Regions from separate parts of the Pseudoxanthomonas sp. SORGH_AS_0997 genome, predicted to be linked through region 1. Evidence: predicted binding sites of a transcription regulator. Region 1 holds the regulator's gene; the other holds the start of a gene.
What was found. Region 1 encodes HrcA, which represses chaperone genes, less so after heat shock. Its sites were predicted from a motif close to TTNGCACTCNNNNNNNNNGAGTGCNAA; they were not measured.
Positions count from the first base shown of each region.

Region 2: the regulator HrcA is predicted to act here: its motif matches at 4,233-4,259, upstream of groES (co-chaperone GroES).

Region 1 is NZ_JAVIZI010000001.1:1,254,383-1,260,070, forward strand. Features, by position in the region: gene dnaJ (molecular chaperone DnaJ) at 1-81, opposite strand, end outside; gene dnaK (molecular chaperone DnaK) at 239-2,164, opposite strand; gene grpE (nucleotide exchange factor GrpE) at 2,309-2,836, opposite strand; gene hrcA (heat-inducible transcriptional repressor HrcA) at 2,884-3,960, opposite strand; gene recN (DNA repair protein RecN) at 4,052-5,688, shown strand, end outside.
Region 2 is NZ_JAVIZI010000001.1:2,574,068-2,579,755, reverse strand. Features, by position in the region: gene QE438_RS11280 (TlpA disulfide reductase family protein) at 221-820, opposite strand; partial or broken gene QE438_RS11275 (protein-disulfide reductase DsbD) at 817-3,112, opposite strand; gene QE438_RS11270 (helix-turn-helix transcriptional regulator) at 3,270-3,695, opposite strand; gene groES (co-chaperone GroES) at 4,307-4,597, shown strand; gene groL (chaperonin GroEL) at 4,660-5,688, shown strand, end outside.

The sequences.
Region 1 (5,688 bases):
GCGGCGATAGGCCTTCTTCAGCTCCTCGTCGCTGGCGTTGCGGGCCACGCCCAGGACTTCGTAATAGTCACGCTTACTCATAGGCGGGGATTGGGGATTCGGGAATCGGGATTCGTTAACGGCAAAAGCGGAGAGATCCTCTCTCTTCCGCTCCTATTGCACCTAAGGAAGGGACAAGGATCGGAATCGAGGATCCGCAGGCCAAAGCCTTTACGAATCCCCAATCCCCAATCCCTGCTTACTTCTTGTCGTCCTTGACCTCGGTGAACTCGGCGTCGACCACGTCGTCGGCCGCACCGCGCGCCTGCTGGGCGCCGGCGTCCGCACCCGGACCGCCCTGCTCGCCCGCCGCGGCGGCGGCGTACAGCGACTGGCCGGCCTCTTCCAGCGCCTTGGAACGCGCCTCGATCTGGGCCTTGTCGTCGCCCTTCATCGCCGTCTCCAGGTCGGCCAGCGCGGCCTCGACCTTGCCGATCACATCGCCGCCGACCTTGGCGCCGTGCTCGGTGATCGCCGTGCGGGTCGAATGGATCAGCGCGTCGGCCTGGTTGCGGGCGCCGACCAGCTCCTGGAACTTCTTGTCCTCGTCGCGATGCGCCTCGGCATCGGCGACCATGCGCTGGATCTCCTCGTCCGACAGGCCCGAACCGGCCTTGATCTCGACCTTCTGCTCCTTGTTGGTCTTCTTGTCCTTGGCCGACACGTGCAGGATGCCGTTGGCGTCGATGTCGAAGGACACCTCCACCTGCGGCAGGCCGCGCGGGGCCGGCTCGATGCCGGACAGGTCGAAGCGGGCCAGCGACTTGTTGAAGCGAGCCTGCTCGCGCTCACCCTGCAGCACGTGCACGGTCACGGCCGACTGGTTGTCCTCGGCGGTGGAGAAGGTCTGCGAGGCCTTGGTCGGGATGGTGGTGTTCTTCTCGATGATCTTGGTGAACACGCCGCCCAGGGTCTCGATGCCCAGCGACAGCGGGGTCACGTCCAGCAGCAGCACGTCCTTGACGTCGCCGGCCAGAACGCCGCCCTGGATCGCGGCGCCCAGCGCCACGGCCTCGTCGGGATTGACGTCCTTGCGCGGCTCCTTGCCGAAGAACTCGGCCACGGCCGACTGCACCTTGGGCATGCGGGTCTGACCGCCGACCAGGATCACCTCGCTGACGTCGCTGGCGCGCAGGCCGGCGTCGTTGAGCGCGGTGCGGCACGGCTCGATCGACTTCTTGATCAGGTCGTCGACCAGGGCCTCGAGCTTGGCGCGGGTCAGCTTGATGTTCAGGTGCTTGGGACCGGAGGCGTCGGCGGTGACGTACGGCAGGTTGACCTCGGTCTGCTGCGAGGAGGACAGCTCGATCTTGGCGCGCTCGGCGGCGTCCTTCAGGCGCTGCAGGGCCAGCGGATCCTTGCGCAGGTCGATGCCCTGGTCCTTGTTGAACTCGTCCACCAGGTAGTCGATGACGCGCGCGTCGAAGTCCTCGCCACCCAGGAAGGTGTCGCCGTTGGTGGCCAGCACTTCGAACTGCTTCTCACCGTCCACGTTGGCGATCTCGATGATCGACACGTCGAAGGTGCCGCCGCCCAGGTCGTACACGGCGACCTTGCGGTCCTTGGTGTCGCCCTTGTCCAGGCCGTAGGCCAGGGCCGCGGCGGTGGGCTCGTTGATGATGCGCTTGACGTCCAGCCCGGCGATGCGGCCGGCGTCCTTGGTCGCCTGGCGCTGGCTGTCGTTGAAGTAGGCCGGCACGGTGATGACCGCCTCGGTGACCTTCTCGCCCAGGAAGTCCTCGGCGGTCTTCTTCATCTTCTCCAGCACGCGGGCGGAGATTTCCTGCGGGGCCATCTTCTTGCCGTCGGCGGTGGCCACCCAGGCATCGCCGTTGTCGTGGGCCAGGATGGTGTACGGCACCAGGTCCAGGTCCTTCTTGACTTCGGCGTCGGTGAACTTGCGGCCGATCAGGCGCTTGACCGCGTAGAAGGTGTTCTTCGGGTTGGTGACCGCCTGGCGCTTGGCCGAGGCGCCGACCAGGACTTCGCCGTCCTTGGTATAGGCCACGATCGAAGGCGTGGTGCGGTCGCCCTCGGAATTCTCGATGACGCGGGCCTTGCCGCCCTCCATGATCGCCACGCACGAGTTGGTCGTGCCGAGGTCGATGCCGATGATCTTGCCCATGATGTGACTCCGTTAGGAAGCGTGGTTGTCGGGGTGTGGCGGGCGGATCGCGCCTGCCGATGAACCCGATATAGGGATGTGATGGTGGGCTTCAAGCGCCCGTGGAACACAAAATCTCGATCCGGACAGGTCCGCCGGTCGCATTCAGTCGTGGCGGGCCACGACCACCAGCGCCGGACGCAGCAGGCGGCCGCCCAGCAGATAGCCCTTCTGGAACACCTGCACGACGCTGCCCGGCGCGGCGCCGTTGGCGTCGGCCTGGCTGATGGCCTGGTGGTGTTCGGGATCGAAGGGCTTGCCGACCGGGTCGAGCACGGTCAGGCCGTTGTCGTCGGCGACCTTGAGCAGCTGCTTCTGGGTCAGCTCCAGGCCATCGCGCAGCGGGCTGGGCTCGGCGCCGGCGGCGGTCAGGCCGGCGTCCAGGCTGTCGAACACGGGCAGCAGCTGGCCCAGCAACTTCTCGTTGGCGAACTTGCGGGCGTTGTCCACGTCGCGGGCCACGCGCTTGCGCTGGTTCTCAAGGTCGGCGCGCTCGAGCAGGACCGAGGCGCGCAGCTGGTCCAGTTCGTTGCGCAGGGTCTGCAGTTCGGCCTGCAGCAGCGCCTCGGTGGAAGCCTGGGCGTCGGGGTGCGCGGCGGCCTGCTCGCCGCCCGGATGTTCGTTAGAAGTCATGTCTGTGGTTTCCGTCCTGGCGGTCGGATGTCCGCCGCAAGCCCCACCTATGGGGTCGGCGCGGACGGATTCAAGTCATCGCCGGGACGCAGCATTGCCGCGCCGAGCGCGTCGGCCGCCGCCTGCACCACCGGAATCACGGTCTGGTAGGCCATGCGCGAGGGCCCGATCACGCCCAGCACGCCCAGCACCTGGCCGCTGGCCTGGGCCCGATACGGCGCGGCGACCAGCGACATCCCGTCCAGCGGCGCCAGGCCGGTTTCCTCGCCGATGAAGATGCGCACGCCCGGCGCGTTCATGGTGCGCTCCAGCAGCTGCAGGATCTCGCGTTTGCGGGCGAAGGCCTCGAACAGCTCGCGCAGCCGGTCCAGATCGGACAGGTCCTGCACCCCCATCAGCCGAGTCTGCCCGGCCAGCACCATGTCATCGTCCGAAGGGGTCAGCGCGTGGTCGGCCAGCTCGACCGCGTGGGCCAGCAGGCCTTCCATCTCCGAGCGCGCCGCGCGCAGTTCGCGCAGCAGCGTGGCGCGGATGTCGGCGATCGGGCGGCCGGCGAAATGGTGGTTGAGGTAGTTGGCCGCGCGCTCCAGCTCGGAGGGGTCGAAGCTGCGGCGCGGCTCGATCACCCGGTTCTGCACCTCGCTGTCGGCGAACACCACGATCGCCAGCACCCGGCGCCCGTCCAGCGGCACGAAATCGATGTGGCGGAAGGCGAACTGCTCGCGCCGCGGCGCGCCGACCACGCCGACGAAGCGGGTCATGGCCGACAGCAGCTCGGAGGCGTTGCCCAGCAGCGCCTGGGTCCCGGTGCCGGCCGGCAGCTCGGCGCGCAGGCGCGCGACCTCGCGCTCGGCCAGCGGCTGCATCTGCACCAGGCTGTCGACGAACACCCGGTAGCCCTGCGGGGTGGGAATGCGCCCGGCCGAGGTATGCGGCGAGGCCAGCAGCCCGGCGTCCTCCAGGTCGGCCAGGATGTTGCGGATCGTCGCCGGGCTGACGTCCAGGCCGGCGTGCTGGGCCAGCGTGCGCGAGCCGACCGGCTCGCCATCCTGGATGTAGCGGGCGATCAGGGTGCGCAGCAGCTGCCGCGAGCGCGCATCGAGGTCCGGACTTGAGGGCTTCATGACGCTTTAGATAGCGTCCCGCCGCCGCCCTTGCAACCGGGCCGCGCCTGTCTCAACCGCTGCGCCGCCTGCCCCTACAATGCCGGCCACTATGCTCCGACACCTGACCATCAAGGACTTCGCCGTGGTGCGCGCCACGGACCTGGAATTCGGCCCCGGCATGACGGTGATCTCCGGCGAGACCGGCGCCGGCAAGTCGCTGCTGGTCGACGCGCTGGGCTTTCTGTCCGGCGCGCGCGCCGATGCCGGCGTGGTGCGCCACGGCGCCCAGCGCGCCGAGCTGTCGGCCGAGTTCGAGCTCGCGCCGGCCGCCCCTGCCCTGGCCTGGCTGGCCGAGCACGCCCTGGACGAGGCCGGCGCCTGCCAGCTGCGCCGCGTGCTGCGCGCCGACGGCGGCTCGCGCGCCTGGATCAACGGCCGCGCCGTGCCGGTCTCGCAGCTGGCCGAACTGGCCGGCCTGCTGGTGGAGATCCACGGCCAGCACGAGCACCAGGCGCTGCTGTCCAAGCCGCGTCAGCTGGACCTGCTGGACGCCTTCGCCGGCAGCGCGCCGCAGCTGGCCAAGGTGCGCCAGGCCGCGGCCGCGTGGTCGACGCTGCTGGCCGAGCGCGAGCGCCTGACCGCGCAGGGCGATGTCTCCGACCGGCTCAACTATCTGCAGCACCAGCTCGACGAACTGCGCGCCGAGGACCTCAGCCCCGACGCCATCGAGGCCCTGTCCCAGCAACATCGCCGCCAGGCCCACGCCTCCAGCCTGATCCAGGCCTGCGAGGACGGGCTGACCCGCCTGTCCGGCGACGAAGGCCCCTCGGCCAGCCGGCTGCTGCTGCAGACCCGCGCCGAGCTGGCGCGCGTGCTCAGCCACGAGCCGCGCCTGGGTGAGGTCGACAGCCTGCTCGACAGCGCCCAGATCCAGCTGCAGGAGGCCCTGGCCCTGCTCAACCAGGTCCGCGACGACCTGGACGTGGATCCGGCCCAGTTCGAGCGCGCCGAGCGCCGCCTGGGCCGGCTGCACGACTTGGCGCGCAAGCACCGCGTCGCACCCGAACAGCTGGACGAGGTCGCCACCCGCATCGAACAGGAGCTGGACGGCCTGCGCGGCGCCGGCGAGCGCCTGGCCGGCCTGAACACGGAGATCGAGGCCGCCCGCCAGGCTTGGAAGGCCGCCGCTGCGGCCTTGACCAAGGTCCGCACCAAGGCCGCCACCAGCCTGGCCAAGCAGACCACCGCCCTGATCGGCGAGCTGGGCATGGGTGGCGGCAAGCTGGAGGTCCAGCTCGAACCCATCGACGCCGAACGCCCCGACGCCCAAGGCGCCGAGCGGGTCGAACTGCTGGTGGCGGCCAACGCCGGCCAGCCGCCGCGGCCGCTGCGCAAGGTGGCCTCCGGCGGTGAGCTTTCGCGCATCTCGCTGGCCATCGAGGTGGCCGCGCTGGGCTCGGACGCGGTGCCGACCATGGTGTTCGACGAGGTCGACTCCGGCATCGGTGGCGCGGTGGCCGACATCGTCGGCAAGAAACTGCGCGACCTGGGCCGCGCGCGCCAGGTGCTGTGCGTGACCCACCAGCCGCAGGTCGCCGCTCAGGGCCACGCCCACTACCGCGTCAGCAAGGCGCCGGTGGACGGCATGACCCAGTCCTCGGTCGAATCGCTCGACGCCGCCGCCCGCCGCGAAGAGCTCGCCCGCATGCTCGGCGGCGTCCAGGTCAGCGCCGAGGCCCGCGCCGC
Region 2 (5,688 bases), 1.3 Mb from region 1:
CGATAAGGAGGAGGTGGCGGGCCCGGCGGATGGGCCGGGGGCGCGGATCAGGCGCGGCAGGCGCGCGCTGGTGCGGCCGTGGCCGCCGGCGTGCAGACGCGGGGCCAGGCTGCGCGGCGAAGGGATCGATGCTGCTGGTCGGCCATGGCGCGCTCCGCGAGGAGGCGGCAGTCTGGAGGAAGCTGGCAATGCTGTCCAGTTCGCCGAACTTTGCGGCGATTTAATCGCGCGTTTGAATTTGCGCGGCGGCCGGCGCCGCAGCGCCGATCCAGCGCTCGATCTCGCCGTCGGCGAAGGGCCCGACCTTCTGCCGCAGGATGCGGCCATCGGCGCCGACGAGCACGCTGTAGGGCAGCACGCCGGCCCGGTCGCCCAGCCGGACGCTGGCATCGGCCGGCCCGGGCGTGTCCAGCACCAGCGCATAGCGCACCGGCACGCGCTGCAGGAACTGCTGCACGTTCTGCGCGCTGTCCAGCGCCAGGCCGACCACCTGCACGCCGCGCGCGCCCTGGGCCGCGGCGAAGCGGTCGAGCTCCGGCATCTCCTTGACGCAGGGCGCGCACCAGCTGGCCCAGGCGTTGATCAGCAGCGGCCGGCCGCCGGCCAGCTGCGCAAGATCGACGGACTTGCCGTGCGGGTCGGGCAGGACGAGGGCGGGCATCGCCTCGCCGACCGCGGCCATCGGCACCGTGGGCGTGGCGGGAGCAGGGGAAGGTGCTTCGGTGGCAGGGCGCCGTAAACCGGCGCCCTGCCACCACCACCCGGCGGCGACGCCGAGCACGCCGGCGGCCACGGCCACCAGCACCACCCGGGCGCTCACCGTGCCGAGGCCCGCTGCAGGGCGTCGCGCACCATCGGCGTGGTCAGCACGGTGGGCAGCACCTCGCCCTCGCCGCCGCTCTTCGGGAACACCACGTACAGCGGCACGCCCACCGCCTTGTGCGCCTGCAGGAAGGCGGTGATCTGCGGATCGACATTGGTCCAGTCGCCGCGCATCAGCACCGCGCCGGCCGACTGCATCGCCTGCTTGAAGTCATCCCCCGACAGCACGGCCTTCTCGTTGGCCTTGCAGGTCACGCACCAGTCGGCGGTCATGTCGACGAAGACCACCTGGCCCTGTTTGCGCAGCGCGTCCAGGCGCTGCGGCGAATAGGGCTCGATCCCGTCAGCCGCCGCGGTGGCCGCGGGCGTGCTCGCGGCCGGCAGCCGGTGCAGCAGCACCAGCGGCACCAGCGAGGCGATCAGCACCACCACCGCCAGGCCGCGCCGCAGCGGCGCGGTCTGGAAGCGCACGCGCTGGAACGCCCACAGCCCCAGCGCCAGCACCACCAGGCCGACCAGGGCCAGGCCGACCGCGTCGATGCCGCGCTGCTTGCCCAGCACCCACAGCATCCACACCGCGGTCAGATACATCGGGAAGGCCAGCACCTGCTTGAGCGTGTCCATCCACGCGCCCGGGCGCGGCAGCCGCGCGGCCAGCGCCGGCACCAGCCCGATCAGCAGGAACGGCAGTGCCAGGCCCAGGCCCAGCAGCGCGAACACCGCCAGCGCGACCGGCACGGGCGCGGCGAAGGCGAAGGTCAGCGCCGAGCCCATGAACGGCGCCGTGCACGGGCTGGCCACCACCACCGCCAGCACGCCGGTGAAGAAATCGCCGGACAGCCCGCCGCGCTCGGTCAGCCCGCGGCCGACACCGGCCAGCCCGTAGCCGACGGCGAACACGCCCGACAGGCTCAGGCCCACGGCGAACATCAGATAGGCCAGCGCGCCGGTGACCAGCGGCTGCTGCAGCTGGAAGCCCCAGCCCAGCGCCTGCCCGGTGGCGCGCAGGGCCAGCGCGACGCCGCCGACCAGCAGGAAGCTGAGCAGCACGCCGGCGGTATAGGCCAGGGCGCCGGCCCGCGCCCGGCCGCGTCCGCTCTCGGCCAGGGACAAGGCCTTGAGCGAGAGCACCGGCAGCACGCACGGCATCACGTTGAGGATCAGCCCGCCCAGCAAGGCCGCGACCAGGGCCAGCGCCCAGCCCGACGCGCCGCCGGCGCCCTGGTCGGCGCGCGCCAGCGCCTCCGGCGGCGGGGTCGAACGCGGCACCTCGGCCGGAGCCGGCGGCGGCGTCGCCGCCGGGGCAGCGGTGCCGGCTTCCAGCGCCACCGGCGCGGCCAGCGCGACGGCGCGCGCCTCGGGCGGCGTCACCGTGCCGGCCGGCAGCGTCAGCGCGACCTGGCGGGTCATCGGCGGATAGCAGATGCCATCGGTCTGGCAGCCCTGGAAGGTGACCTCCAGCGTGGCCTTGGCCGCGTCGGCGCGGTCGCGGATCACCGGCACCGGCACCTCGACCTGGTCGAAGTACACCGTGACCTCGCCGAAGTGCTCGTCGCGATGGGCCTTGCCCGGCGGCCAGCGCGGCGCGCCCAGCGACAGCCCCTCGGCGCCGTGCAGCGCCAGCTGGGTGCGGTCGCGGTACAGGTAATAGCCCTTGGCCGGAGTGAAGCGCAGCAGCAGCTGATTGCCGCCGTCGGCGATGGCCTCGAAGGCGAAGGCCTGCGCCTCTGGCAGGGGCGCCGCATCGGTGGCGCCCGGCACGGCGGCCTGCGTGCCCAGCAGCGTCGATCCCCCGGCCGCGGCGCCGCCGAGCGGCAGGCCCAGTCCGGTGCCGGCGCCGGACGCGGCGGCCGCCGGAACCGCCACCTGCAGCGTGCGGGTCTGCGGCGGATAGCACAGCCCGGCATCGGCGCAGCCCTGGTAGCGCACCTTCAGCGTGACCTGGCCAGCGGTCGTGGCCTGGCCAGGCAGAGAGCGCATCGAGCTGCTTGCGGTAGGTCTCCACCGGCCCGAAGAACTCGTCGACATGCTTGTCCCCATCCGGCAGCTGCAGCGCGCCGGCCGTGAACCCGCCGCCCTGCGCCTCCACCGAGATCCGCTGCCGGTACAGGTAATAGCCGTCTGCGATTTTCCAGTGCAGGGCGATGCCGTCCGGCTTGCCCTGGGCGCCCAGCACGAAGGCCTGGTCGACCGGCAGCAGCTCGGACGGGTCGGCCGCCGTGGCCGGCAGGGTGGGGACGAGCAGGGCCAGCAGGGCCAGCGGACGGGCCAGACGGGAGATCAGCGACATGCGGCCAAGCTTAGCGGAGCGGCTGGTCCCGCAGGCGGCGCCACTGTGTTGCAAGGGGCATGGGCTTGCCGCCGATCCGGTGTCTGGGCCTTCCCGGCACCAGGCCTGAGGTCGATCGCCGCCCGCGCGCCGCGGGCCGCGGGCCGGGCCGGATCGCTCAGCCGCCGCGCGCGTCGCCGCCCGGGCGGCCGGGACCGCGGGTGCGGGGGCGTCCGGTGCGCTGCAGGGCCAGGGTTTCCATCACTTCCAGCAACGACAGGCGCGCCTTCAGCGGCGCCTCGCGAAAGGCGCGCACCAGGCGGAACTCCAGCGGGTCCTCGACCAGAATGGCCTCGGCGGTGGCGATCGAATCCAGTTCCACCTCGCGCGAGAGCGTCATCGCGCCGCGGCCGGTGGCCAACCACTCGAACTGCGTGCCCGTCGCCAGCGCTACTTCACGCAGGTGCGAGACACTGGGACTCTTGCCCTTGGGGGACTCCCAATGGCTCACGGCGCTGCGCTGCACCCCGACGGATTCTGCCAACTGACTTTGCGAGAGACCGGCAAGGCGCCGCGCCATGCGGACTCGCTCGGGTGCATCCATCAAACCTCTCCGTGGCGATCGCCATCCAGAAACTTTTGTGACCATAGCCAAACGTTCCACGGATCGGAATGGAAAAGGATAGTGATACTAACGTAGTGACCAAAAATAGGCATACGTGGTGCGCTTTTGGTAACCAAAAGTTTTCCATAGCGGGCTAACAAAGGGTTTCGGCGGGATTGCGCGCCTTGTGCTCACTAGTTTTCCTGCGTTTAGGTCGGCTACAGGCTTGGCTTCGCCCAACCGCATTGGTATCTCTATGCCTGCCGGCAGGACGCTGGCACTGACAGGACGTCGGCGGGGGGAGTTGGCGCACGTCAAGGCGCGACGGAATCGGATTCCACAACCATTCCCTATGAAGCGCACGCATGCCGCACATGCGTGCGCTTCTTTTTTTGGCGGCGCCGAATCGCCCCGTCTGCCGCAGGCGCCTCCGCAAGAAATTCTCGCCGGCCGCCTTGAAAGGCCTGCCCGAGCGCCCCATCTGCCCTGTCAGCCCCCCGAGCCGTCCTGGCGCTGGGTCTTGGCGTTCCCGGTGTGCTGGCACTCGTCATGGACGAGTGCTAACATCGCCGGCCCTTTCCTAGTCCAATCAATCACTTAAGAGGATTGACATGAGCAACATCAAGCCGCTGTTCGACCGCGTGGTCATCAAGCGTATGGAAGAAGAAAAGCTGTCCGCGGGCGGCATCGTGATCCCCGACTCGGCCACCGAGAAGCCGATCAAGGGTGAGGTCGTCGCCGTCGGCGCCGGCAAGATCCTGGACAACGGTTCGGTGCGCGCCCCGCAGGTCAAGGTCGGCGACAAGGTCCTGTTCGGCAAGTACAGCGGCACGGAAGTGAAGCTGGACGGCACCGAGTACCTGGTGGTGAAGGAAGACGACATCTTCGCGACCATCGGCTAAGGCCGGCGCGACGTCCGCTTTCTCTCATTCCCATCATCCAAGAACAATCGAGGTAATACGCAATGGCTGCCAAGGACATTCGTTTCGGTGAAGACGCCCGCTCGCGCATGGTGCGCGGCGTGAACGTGCTCGCCAATGCCGTCAAGGCCACCCTGGGCCCGAAGGGCCGCAACGTCGTGCTGGAGAAGAGCTACGGCGCCCCGACGATCACCAAGGACGGCGTGTCCGTCGCCAAGGAGATCGAACTGGCCGACAAGTTCGAGAACATGGGCGCGCAGATGGTCAAGGAAGTCGCTTCCAAGACCTCCGACAACGCCGGTGACGGCACCACCACCGCTACCGTGCTGGCCCAGGCCTTCATCCGCGAAGGCATGAAGGCCGTCGCCGCCGGCATGAACCCGATGGACCTCAAGCGCGGCATCGACAAGGCCGTGACCGTCGCCGTCGCCGAGCTGAAGAACATCTCCAAGCCCACCGCCGACGACAAGGCCATCGCCCAGGTCGGCACGATCTCGGCCAACTCGGACGAGTCGATCGGCAACATCATCGCCGAGGCGATGAAGAAGGTCGGCAAGGAAGGCGTGATCACCGTCGAGGAAGGCTCGGGCCTGGAGAACGAGCTGGACGTGGTCGAGGGCATGCAGTTCGACCGCGGCTACCTCTCGCCGTACTTCATCAACAACCAGCAGAGCCAGTCGGCCGACCTGGACGACCCGTTCATCCTGCTGCACGACAAGAAGATCTCCAACGTGCGTGACCTGCTGCCCGTCCTCGAGGGCGTGGCCAAGGCCGGCAAGCCGCTGCTGATCGTGGCCGAGGAAGTCGAGGGCGAGGCCCTGGCGACCCTGGTGGTCAACACCATCCGTGGCATCGTCAAGGTCGTGGCCGTCAAGGCGCCGGGCTTCGGCGACCGTCGCAAGGCGATGCTGGAAGACATGGCCGTGCTGACCGGCGGCACCGTGATCTCCGAGGAAGTGGGCCTGTCGCTGGAAAAGGCCACGATCAAGGATCTGGGCCGCGCCAAGAAGGTGCAGGTCTCCAAGGAGAACACCACCATCATCGACGGCGCCGGCGATACCGCGGGCATCGAG